2 regions of the Neobacillus sp. NPDC097160 genome follow, and region 1 is predicted to be linked to the other one. Evidence: predicted binding sites of a transcription regulator. Region 1 holds the regulator's gene; the other holds the start of a gene.
The links. The regulator Rex, encoded in region 1, represses fermentation and respiration genes when NADH is low (regulators of the CRP and FNR family bind a similar motif). The targets are predictions, from matches to a motif close to TTGTGAAATATTTCACAA.

Region 2: a site for Rex is predicted at 2,500-2,517, ahead of ACIQXV_RS07215 (TIGR04190 family B12-binding domain/radical SAM domain protein). Genes of this name have one in related genera too.

The regions. Positions count from the first base shown of each region.
Region 1 covers NZ_JBIWDU010000022.1:85,159-91,107, forward strand. Annotated here, with positions in the region: gene ACIQXV_RS25465 (MDR family MFS transporter) at 1-916, opposite strand, end outside; gene ACIQXV_RS25470 (cytoplasmic protein) at 927-1,634, opposite strand; gene ACIQXV_RS25475 (polymer-forming cytoskeletal protein) at 1,650-2,366, opposite strand; gene ACIQXV_RS25480 (YhbD family protein) at 2,379-3,002, opposite strand; gene ACIQXV_RS25485 (redox-sensing transcriptional repressor Rex) at 3,113-3,772, opposite strand; gene moaC (cyclic pyranopterin monophosphate synthase MoaC) at 3,807-4,304, opposite strand; gene ACIQXV_RS25495 (ABC-F family ATP-binding cassette domain-containing protein) at 4,475-5,949, shown strand, end outside.
Region 2 covers NZ_JBIWDU010000004.1:118,145-124,093, forward strand. Annotated here, with positions in the region: gene ACIQXV_RS07210 (ABC transporter ATP-binding protein) at 1-542, shown strand, start outside; gene ACIQXV_RS07215 (TIGR04190 family B12-binding domain/radical SAM domain protein) at 646-2,454, opposite strand; gene ybaK (Cys-tRNA(Pro) deacylase) at 2,710-3,186, shown strand; gene ACIQXV_RS07225 (PRK06851 family protein) at 3,280-4,380, shown strand; gene ACIQXV_RS07230 (hypothetical protein) at 4,419-4,562, opposite strand; gene ACIQXV_RS07235 (DNA alkylation repair protein) at 4,688-5,359, shown strand; gene ACIQXV_RS07240 (Cof-type HAD-IIB family hydrolase) at 5,479-5,949, shown strand, end outside.

The DNA.
Region 1 (5,949 bases):
GCAATAAAATCAGCCCTGAATTGGTGGCACTTCCGCCATAAACACCTTGCACAAAAATTGGAATATAAACGGTCGCCGCCATAAACGCTGCCCCGTAAAACAAGCCAACAAGCGTACTTCCGGCAAACAGTTGATTTTTAAACATGGAAAAAGAAATGATTGGGTCCTTCGCCTTTGTTTCAACGAATAAAAAAAGGAGAGATAGTGCTGCAAATCCGGTGAATAAACTTAAAATAACGCTAGAATCCCAAGCATATTTCTGTCCGCCAAGTTCAAGGGCGAACATTAAACAAACAACCGCTCCAATTAAGGTCACAGCACCCCACCAATCAATCGATTGTTTTTGGTGTACCGGTGATTCTTTGTAGGAAATGACAATAAAAATCAGCGATAAAATCCCAAGCGGCAAATTAATATAGAAAATCCAATGCCAGCTGATATGGTCAGTAATATAAGCCCCTAATAACGGTCCAAAGATACTCGACAGCCCAAAAACGGCGCCGAACAAGCCGCCCATTTTCCCGCGCTTTTCAGGAGGAAAGAGGTCGAACATAATCGTAAACGCAATCGGCACGAGTGCGCCGCCGCCAACCCCCTGAATAGCACGGTAAATGCTTAATTGTGTAATCGTCTCCGCTGTGCCGCATAGGACCGAACCTGCCATAAACAATAGTAATCCAAAAATAAAGAATCGTTTCCTCCCATACATATCTGATAACTTACCGAAAATCGGCATCCCCGCCATTTCCGCCACCATGTAGGCTGAAACTACCCAGACAAAGCTCTCCAACCCGCCAAGATCACCGACAATCGTCCCCATTGCCGTAACCACAATCGTGTTATCCATCGATGCCATCAATATACTCAATAATAACCCTGCAACAACCAACCCTAATTTACTTTCCTTCGCTACCATAAATCCCCCTCTATATCTTTTCCGACATTTTCACAGTTGAATTCTTATCCTGGATAAAATCTGTCGAATATTCTACCCGGCCAATTTGACAGCCTGAGCCGATTTTGACAAGGTTTCCCCTGATGATATCCGCCTTCGTATTTTCAAGAAAAACCTCATCCCCTTCAATCACCTTCACAACAAGTGATCCCTCATCCTTTACAAACGGAAGCAGTGCCGTTTTTCTTTTAATCGTGATTTTCTCACCGCCGATCTCCTCTGCCGTGCTGTCGCCAAAACGCAAGCCAATATTGATCGTGTCCGCATTTAGGAGACCTTTGATTTCGAATCCGCCACTTAACTCGAATTTCTCATATTCGACATCACCGCCCACGGAAATACTGCCCTTAATATTTGCCACTTCGCCGTAAAGCTGCTCACCCACCTCAAGCGTGCCAAGAATCTTCATTTTTTTCAATGCAGCCTTTCCATCGATGGACAGCGTCCCCATCACCAGCATGTCACCAGACTCCATATCCCCCTTTACTTCCGATTCACCGATCACTTTTACCGATCCTGCTTTCACATCCGCCAATGTCTCACTCGTTCCGTAAACATGAAACGATGTGCATTCGACATTACTTTCAATCGTCCCTTCTCCGCGGATGCTTACCTTATCGTAACTGCCGCCTGGGTAATTGCCCGATCCATTTACCGTCAGATTTTGACCCTTTTTCATTTCTATTTCCCCCTTTTACACTTTTCTGGACTCTTTTACAATGGCCTTTTTATCTACTGTAAGCTCGCCTGTATATTCCACGAGACCAATTTCACATTTAGCCCCGATCGTAATATGATTGCCACGGACAACAGCTGCCTTTGTATTTTCCAATTCAATTTTGTCCCCTTCGATACATTCTGTTTCCAACTGTGTTTGCATAAAAGTCTTGAATAATCCCATTAATGGGGCTTTGTGTGTAACGAGAATCGTTTGCCCGCCTATTTCCTTTGCCTTACACTCTCCGAAAATTTTAATATCCACGTGATCAGCATTTAAAAGCCCGCCAATCCTAAATATGGATTCCGCATTAAACGTTTCGGCTTCACAATCCCCTTCGACCGTAAGCCTGCCTTTAATTTTGATTTCCTCTGCCTTTACCCTTCCACCGATAGTCGCTTTTCCCGCCACCTTGAAATGATCCACATAGAGGTTATTTTCAATTTTCGCTGTTCCATCCACTGTTAACATTTTGCATTCGAGATTCCCTTTAATTTTTCCGTTTCCGTTAACCTTCGCTTTATTCGTCATGACATTCCCGTTGACCATACCCGAACCATGACATTCAAATACTACACACTCTATATCGCTGTTAACTGTTCCTTTTCCATTGATAGTTACATGGTGAAATTCCCCGCCGTTTGCTGACCCAAAGCCGTTAAGATTCAGGTCTCCCCTTTTTTTCGTATCCATGGTCATTCTCCTTTATAATAGTTTCGCTTTCATCTCTTCCATACATTTCACAAGAGAAAGCTGCACAACGATTTTCGTTCCCTGTTCAAACTTTATTTCCTCCGTATTTATGAGTAAAAAGCACGATGAAACCCCCAATTTTCTTGTCAGCACGATTTCCCCGTTTTTCTGTTTGATTAATCCCCTATTATCCTTTACGACTTGAAGCAGCATTTTCCCTTCATCTAGGTTAATTTCCCCGGATTGCAGCAGCTTCTCTAATACATAGACTTCAAGAATTCTTGAAAAATCAAAATGTGATCCGCCCTTTTCATGCTCAAGATATAAGTCCATAACCGCACCCGAAACAATGTTACGTTTTACTAGTTCATCATTAGTGAAATGTAACTCTGTTACATTAGGAGAAAACATATCTGCCAGTTCATCCAAGGAAAGATTCTCTTTCATCGTCTGAATCTTGTCGATCCGTTCTAAGATCTTTTCTTTTGGAAAAAATGTTTCCTGGCCCGTAAACGTTGACTTTCGAACAAACCATTCCTCTGGAATGAGATCCTTTCGTTTCCAGCGATATAGCTGTCCGTACGAAATCCCTGCCATATCCAATAAATCCTTTTTAGAAATTAACTCCTCGCTCATTAGTAAAAACCCCTTTCTGTCTTATAATGTAACATAACACTGTTACGCATGTAAAGACTGAAAATAAAAAAAGGGCTATTCACCACTTTCTGTGAATAACCCACTTCAACTTATTCTTCTATTTCCTCTGTCTCTGTCGGATAATGCTTTAAAAAGTAAATGAGTGATTGCAGTTCTACTGCTAAGTCGATATGATGAACCCGAATGGACGGAGGGACATTTAATCTTGCCGGGGTAAAGTTTAATATCCCTTTCACATCAGCTTTCACAAGTCGGTCGGTAATCATCTGTGCTACGGGAGCCGGAACGGTTAGAATCGCAACTGATATTTGTGCATCCGTCAGCACCTTTTCCAATTCATCCATATTGTAAACCGGTACCTCGCGGATTTTGGTTCCCATTTTTGCCGGATCGACATCGAAAGCACATTCTATTTTTGTGTTATTATTTTTTAAAAAATTATAGTTTAAAAAGGCCGTACCAAGATTACCTACGCCAATTAACGCAACCTTTGTTAATTCATCCTGGTCGAGTGTTTTACGAAAGAAGGTTAGTAAGTAATTGACATTGTACCCATAGCCTTTTTTCCCTAATGCACCGAAATACGAAAAATCGCGGCGAATCGTTGCCGAATCGACCTTAACCGCTTCACTTAATTCCGCAGATGAGACCCTTTGCTTGCCGGAAGTATGCAGGTTTTTTAAAAATCGATAATAGAGGGGCAGCCGTTTGGCTGTCGCCTGTGGTATCTTCATCGTTTCATTACTCATAATCTCCCACACCCCTTTAAATTTTAGTTAACGATCATTTCACTTGTTCAGTTCGCTTAAAGTCACCATTTTTTCCGCCCGTTTTCTCAACTAAATAGGTCGGTCCAATGACCATGCCTTTATCGACTGCTTTACACATATCATAGACGGTTAAAGCACAAGCTGAAGCGGCTGTTAACGCTTCCATTTCCACACCCGTGTTCCCTTTTGTTTTAACCGCTGCAGCAATTTGTAATTGATAATTTTCTTGCTGACCCTTTTCCCATGAAAAGGAGATATTTACCCCTGTTAAGGGAATTGGATGACACATCGGAATGAGATCCCAAGTCTTTTTAGCCGCCATGACTGCCGCAACCTGAGCTACTGCTAAAACATCACCTTTTTTCATGTCATGATTGGTTATTTTTTCAAAAATTTCTTTACTAACCGTTATGCTGGAATGAGCCAGAGCGGTACGTGCCGTTTCCAGTTTGTCGCTGACATCGACCATCTTTGCTCTGCCTTCTTTATTAAAATGAGTAAATTCTACCATAAAAAATATCCTCCTATCCAAAAATAATACACTATTTTTCCTTTTATGTGTGTGAAACTTTGAACTTTTTTATCTGAGTAAAGACATCGCCTGATACTGAAAGACTAGCGCTTTATTGCCGACATTCCCTTTATACGGTACACTACTAGTATGTACAGAGGTGAATAAAGATGATTTTGTTGCAGGTTAATCAACTACAAAAATATTATGGCGCTGACCTTATTTTATCGAATATAAAGCTAGAATTACAAACGCGGGACCGAGTTGCCCTCGTCGGTCGAAACGGCGCTGGAAAATCGACATTATTGAAGATTATTGCCGGCCACTTGTCACATGATGGCGGTGAGATTATCAAGCCAAAAGAAGTGACGATCGGCTATTTAGCGCAAAATACCGGCCTTGAATCTAATTTGTCCATTTGGGAAGAAATGTTGACTGTCTTCGAACCGCTTCGCACGATGGAAAAATCACTGCGCAATCTGGAAGTGCAAATGGCCGATCCTAATGTGTTCGAAAACACGGTGAAATACGAGAGAATTATAAAAGAATATGATCAGCTCCAAGTGCAATTTAAGGAACAGGGAGGCTATCAATACGAAGCAGATATGCGCTCCGTCCTGCATGGGTTAAATTTTCTCGAAAGTTCCCTAATGATTTCTAGTTTAAGCGGCGGACAGAAAACCCGGCTAGCCCTTGGCAAGCTGCTGTTAACGAGACCCGATATCTTAATTCTGGACGAGCCCACAAACCATCTGGATATTGATACCCTATCATGGCTCGAGCAATACTTGCAGGGCTATGATGGCGCGATTTTAATTGTTTCCCATGACCGCTATTTTTTAGATAAGGTTGTTACACAGGTCTATGAGGTATCACGAAAGCAAATCGCGCGGTTTACGGGTAATTATAGTTCTTACCTTGAACAAAAAGCCGCTAATTATGAGCGCGACATAAAACTTTATGAAAAGCAGCAGCAAGAAGTCGATAACCTAAAGGACTTTATCCAACGGAATTTAGCGCGGGCCTCGACGACAAAACGAGCACAAAGCCGCCGGAAAAAGCTTGAAAAAATGGAGATTATGGACCGTCCGCTTGGTGACGAAAAGTCTGCGACGTTCTCGTTTGAAATTGAAAAACAAAGCGGGAATGACGTTCTAACGGTAGACTCACTAGAAGTTGGTTATGATGGTGACAAGGTTTCTGAGGATATCACCTTTCGCGCCTATAAAGGGGAAAGTATTGCCCTTGTTGGTCCCAATGGAATCGGTAAATCGACACTGTTAAAAACGATTATTAAAAAACTGCCAGCACTTGCCGGTTCGATTTTTTACGGAACAAATCTCGCAATTGGTTATTATGACCAGGAGCAGGCAGAATTAACCTCCAATAAACGCGTCTTGAATGAACTTTGGGACGATTATCCGTTAAAAAGTGAAAAAGAAATTCGGACGGTTTTAGGGAACTTCCTTTTTTCCGGTGATGATGTTTTAAAAATCGTTTCTACTTTAAGCGGTGGTGAAAAAGCACGGCTGGCTCTGGCTAAGCTGATGCTGGAGAAAGCGAATGTATTAATTTTGGACGAGCCAACCAACCACCTTGATTTGGATAGCAAGGAAGTTCTAGAGAATGCCCTGATTGATTACCC
Region 2 (5,949 bases), on a different contig from region 1:
GTGAAATCCTGTTTGAAAATGAGCACCTTGCCGGTAAGGTGGCCCAAGCGATTGTGAAAAGAGGAATTTCCCAAGTTCCCGAAGGCCGCAGAGTGTTTTCAAACATGTCGGTGGAGGAAAATCTTGAGTTAGGTGCCTACTTACGGAAGGATAAAAAGGGTATCCGTGAAGATTTTGAAAAGATCTATCAACTGTTCCCCCGCCTTTATGAGCGCCGTAAGCAGCTGTCCGGAACGCTTTCAGGCGGTGAGCAGCAAATGCTGGCGATGGGACGGGCATTGATGGCCAGGCCGCGCTTATTGCTGCTGGATGAGCCTTCGATGGGCCTTGCACCATTATTGGTGAAAACGATCTTCAATATTATTGGGGAAATTAATAAAACGGGGACAACCATTCTGTTAGTCGAGCAAAATGCCAATATGGCACTTTCGATTGCCGACCGGGCTTATGTCATCGAAACCGGTAAAATCGTGGCTGCTGGAACAGCGGAAGAATTGAGTCAAAGTGATCAAATACGAGCTGCCTATCTAGGTGGGCATTAAATGGTGTTGGGGGAGCCCAACACCTCTTCTTATTAAAAGGTTCTGACCTCTCAACTCATGTAGTTCAAAAATCAAATGAGGCAGAGGGGTCAGACCCATTGTTTTATATTTTCATCTTCCTTTGTTCAGGGTCAAGCTGGAATTGCCGGCGCCTTTGCGGGCTTAAGCGGTGCCTGATTTTGATCATGTAATCCTCGTAAAGCTGTTCGATGCCGACTAGGGCAAGGGAAAAGAAATTGGCGTAATTCTTTTGGACTTCCCACTTTAACTCGTTCTTCCCACAGATACTATATTTATTTAATTCATCAATTTCCTTTTGAATTTTTGCCAGTTCCACAGCTTGCTTACCCACAGGTAATGCAAGGACATGATCAATCTTTTCGATATAGGCCATTGACTTCTCAATTTTCGCTTTGATTTCTTGATAGCCTTCTAGATCAATAAGATTGTATTTTAGTTTAAAGTCATTTAGTTTTTCTGCCGCTTCATAAGTGGAATTGACAATATCATCCCGCGTCATATCTTTTGTTTCATAGCTTAGCATATGCTTCCAAGAAGGCTGGGTAATCGCCTTGCGGTGGTCCTCAAGGGTATGGCAGTATTTTTTATAGCCATGGATTTCCGGATGTTCAAATGCCGGGCTGGCCGGATCAAGGAATGGTGCCAGCGGTGCGACAAAGTAAAAGACCCTTGGATCCTTGTTGCAGGCAAGATGAATCGTTTCACAAAAATCAATATTTTCAATGGCGCTTTGATACGTCTGCCCCGGTATCCCGACCATGAAGAACAGGTCAATCTTTTTACAGCCATTTTTTAACGCGAAATTAAGCGTATCAATCACCTTTTGGTTTGTGCAGTTAAACTTTCCGTTATAGCGTCTGATTTTTTCATCATGGGTTTCGAGGGTAATCTCAATGCTATATTTTGGCACGCTGTCATTCATTTGATTAAAAAATTCCTCGTCCGCATATTGGAATAACTCAAACACAATTTCATTTTTTAGATGCAGTTTTTTAAGCCGGCTAAAAAATTCATTGACATACTCTCGGCCGCCCTGCCGTAGGTCATGAAGAATGAAAATCGGTGCCCGGCTGAAGCGTGAAATAAATTGAATGTCCTCGATCAGCTTCCTGGGTGATCGTAATGCCAGCGAATTGCGGTTGCAGTTTTGGTCATAGGCCTCCCTTGAACCTCCGCAGATCAGGCAGTTTTGCGTACATCCTCTTGCGGTTAAAAGGGCTGTGTTCGGGTATTGCAGCCAGCCGTTGTATGGCAGCGGGTCAAAGAAGTTGCGATATTTAAACACCGAGCGGATTGTATAGCGATACCCCGGTACATCGACATCATCCAAATCCTTTGGTACATACGTAAGCGGATTGAAGCCGTATTCCCCGTCCTTCTTCCAGGTTAGATTTGGAATATCGGCATAATGGCTATTACCTGCTTCAATTTTATTCATTAAAAGGAGCATTAGTTTTTCTGTGGAGTCGCCGCGCATCACGAAATCAATAAACGGGTATTCAATTAACTCTTTATGATAATAGGTTGCGGAAAGGCCTCCGAAGATCATCGGTGTTTCCGGATGGAGGTTTTTTACTATTTTTGCAAGCTCAATACTGCCGTGTGCATGCGGCAGCCAATGGAGGTCAATCCCGAATGCTTTTGTTTGGATGTTCTTTAATTTTTTTTCCACATCAAATGTTTCGCTCATCAGCATGCGGTTAGCAATGTTGATTATTTTTACCCTCAGCCCATACCGCTCCAAGTAGTCAGCGATACTTGTCAGTCCGATTGGATACATTTCAAACACGGGCGATGACGGGACAACATCGCTGATCGGGCCGGCGAGCAAGGAATTTTTTCTAAAGTCATACACACTAGGTGCATGCAGCAAAACCAGATCATATTTCATAAAAAATCACCTCAGGATTGGATTAGTAAAAGAAAGAGTTTAATTTTGTGATATATTTCACATATGTAAATAGTTTTTATGCAAGTACTGCTTTATGATAGATAAATATTTTAAGATAATTTAAGTTTACTATAATCATGGAGTAAGAGAGTGACAAACGGGTGACAAATTTTGGGTGATTTTGTGTAAATTTTGGAACATCTGTTATGATTATGACAATGCAAGGTGAATGTTCTGTGATGGAGGGTTTGGCAAATGGCACAAGCGAAAACAAATGCAATGCGGATTCTGGATGCAAAAAAGGTCAGCTACGACATGCATACATATGACAATAAAGATGGAAAAATTGATGGAATTTCGGTGGCGGAGAAAATTGGCCGTGACCAAAAGGAAGTCTATAAAACTTTAGTCGCCCAAGGGCATAGCAAAGCGGTCTATGTCTTCGTAATACCTGTTTCCGAAGAGTTGGATTTAAAAAAGGCGGCCAAGGCGGCGGGTGAAAAGAATGTGGAAATGCTTCCAGTGAAGGATATTCAGAAATGGACCGGTTACATTCGCGGCGGCTGCTCGCCGATTGGGATGAAAAAGGACTATAAGACTTTCATTGATGAAAGCTGCCTGCAAAATGAATCCATTGTTGTGAGCGCCGGGAAAATTGGCGTGCAAATTGTCCTCTCACCGGAGAGTTTAAAGGATCTAACTAAAGCGGAAATCATTGATGTGGTGAAATAGAAAATTTTCCTAGGCACTCACCTATAAACGGCTTAAGCATAGTATAGGTTGAAATGAACTTTGCGATTGTCACGTATAAGGGAGTGTTGATGAGTGGCAGGGAAAATTAAAAATTATTTTGCCGGCGGAAATACTGCGAGAGGCTTTCATAGTCTTTATGAATCCAATCTTCAAGGATTAGACCGGTTATTTATTCTAAAGGGCGGCCCTGGAACGGGGAAATCATCACTGATGAAGAAAATAGGCAATGAGTGGATCGAACAAGGATATAATGTCGAGTTTCTCCATTGCTCATCTGATAATAGTTCCATTGATGGTGTGCTGATTCCGGCGTTGAAGGTGGGGATTGTCGACGGAACGGCGCCACATGTAATTGAGCCGAAGGCACCCGGGGCGGTGGAGGAATATATTAACCTTGGTGAAGCCTGGAATGCCCGTGCCCTTAGTGTTCAGAAAAATGTGATTCAAAAGCTGACTAACGAGATTAATGCTTCCTTCCAAAAGGCGTATGCAACGTTTAAGGAAGCGTTGGAGATCCACGATGATTGGGAAAAAATTTATATTAACAGTATGGATTTTAAAAAGGCAGACAAACTGACGAACAAGTTAATTGAAACCTTTTTTGGAAAAATGAAATTGAATAAGGATTCGGATGTGCGGCATCGCTTCTTAGGGGCGGCGACACCGATGGGGGCAGTTGATTTCGTTCCGAATTTGACCGAGGAGATTCCGAAGCGCTATTTCGTTAAAGGCCGCCCTGGTTCCGGAAAATCGACAATGCTGAAGAAATTGGCAGCGGCTGCTGAACAGCGCGGCGTCGACGTTGAAATTTATCATTGCGGTTTTGATCCGCACAGCCTCGATATGTTGATTTTACGAGAGCTCGGAATTGCGATTTTTGACAGTACGGCACCACATGAATATTTTCCAAGCCGTGATGGCGATGAGATTATTGATATGTATGAGATCCTGATTGAGCCGGGGACGGACGATCTTTTTGCCGATATAATCAGTAAAATTGCCGCGAAATATAAAAACAAAATGACTGAAGCAACAAGTTATCTTGCAAAAGCAAAAGCGCTCCATGATGAGCTCGAAGCAATTTATGTGGCCGCAATGGATTTTTCCGTGGTGGAAAGGATTCAAGGACGGATTGCGGCGGAAATAAAAGAATTGGCGAATGCTAAGGGCTAAAAAAGTTGGGTGCCGATTATGATATCGGCACCCTGCTTCTATTTCTTCTCTTTCTGCGTGTGATTATTTTGGTTTCCTTTGCTGTTATCGCCGCTGACAAACTCTGTGGCAAATTCAGCTTCAGCATGCCCGGCCCGCGGGGAATTCTGGTTACGGCTGCCCTTATTGAACTTCTTGGTCATCTCGCTTCCCTCCTTTTCTGCTAACATTAGTGTGGCGCCAGTGGATTTGTTTATGCCATTTAATTAAAGGAGAAACTGGAATAAAGTAGAACTAGTACATAAGACTTTTGTGGAGAGGATGGATCATGATGACATCCAATATCGATTTATTGACAAAGCTGTTTGTGGAAAACCGCAATGAAACTGATGCCGAACCGATGAAGAAGTATATGAAAGGCCATTTTCCCTTTTTAGGGATCAAGTCGCCATTACGAAAGGAATTAGAAAAGCAATTTTTTAATGAAACGGGAATTTTAAAGGAGCCGTTTAACAAGGAATTAGTGGATGAGCTTTGGGGGAAAAATGAAAGAGAATACCAATATACGGCCTTGACATATTTGGAAAAAATGATGAACAAGCTGAAAAAAGAAGATTTGCCCTTCATGGAGTGGCTGATTACCACGAAATCGTGGTGGGATACCGTTGATGCAATTGCCCCAAAACCGGTTGGGAAAATTGCTGAGAAGTTCCCCGTGGTGGTGGGGGACACGGTGGATGGCTGGGCCGTTCACGACAACATGTGGCTCCGACGGGCGGCGATTCTTTTTCAATTGAAATATAAGCAGAAGACGAATGAAGAGCGGCTCTATCAATACATAAGGCAAAATGCCGGGAGTAAGGAATTTTTTATCCAAAAGGCGATTGGCTGGGCATTGCGTGAATACTCAAAGACGAATCCCGCTTCGGTGAAGGCGTTTATCGAGGGTCAGTCACTGGCACCATTGAGTGTTCGGGAGGGCAGCAAGTATTTGGGCTGAGCAAACGGCGATAATGTTTTAGTGGTTCATGCTAGAATGGCAGTAACCAGAAAAGCGGAAGCCCCTAGGCGCTTCCGCTGGACAGTTATCAAATTACGTAAAAGGTGGACGTTGACAGCATGATTAAAATTATTGCATCAGACATGGATGGAACATTATTAAACTCAGTTCAACAGATTAGTGAGGAAAATAAAGAGGCAATTTTAAAAGCACAAGCACAAGGAGTAGAATTTGTCGTCGCGACGGGCAGATCGTACCAGGAGGCAACCTACGTCTTAGGTGAGGCGGGCCTAAAGTGCCCAATTATTTGTGTAAATGGTGCAGAGGTTCGTTCGAAGGAGGGAGAAATCCTTTCCGCCACCCCGATAACGAAACACATGGCGCGTGAGGTGGCCGCAAAGCTAAAGGAACTTGATATTTATTTTGAAGTATACACGGATCAAGGTGCCTGTACAGTTGATGCGGATAAAGCGATATCGACACTTGTGGATATTATCCTGAGCGCCAATCCTGAAGCCGACCGGGACGAAGTTACCTATGCTGCCGGGGCAAGATTGCGTGATGGCTTGGTCCAAGTAATCGAGGATTAT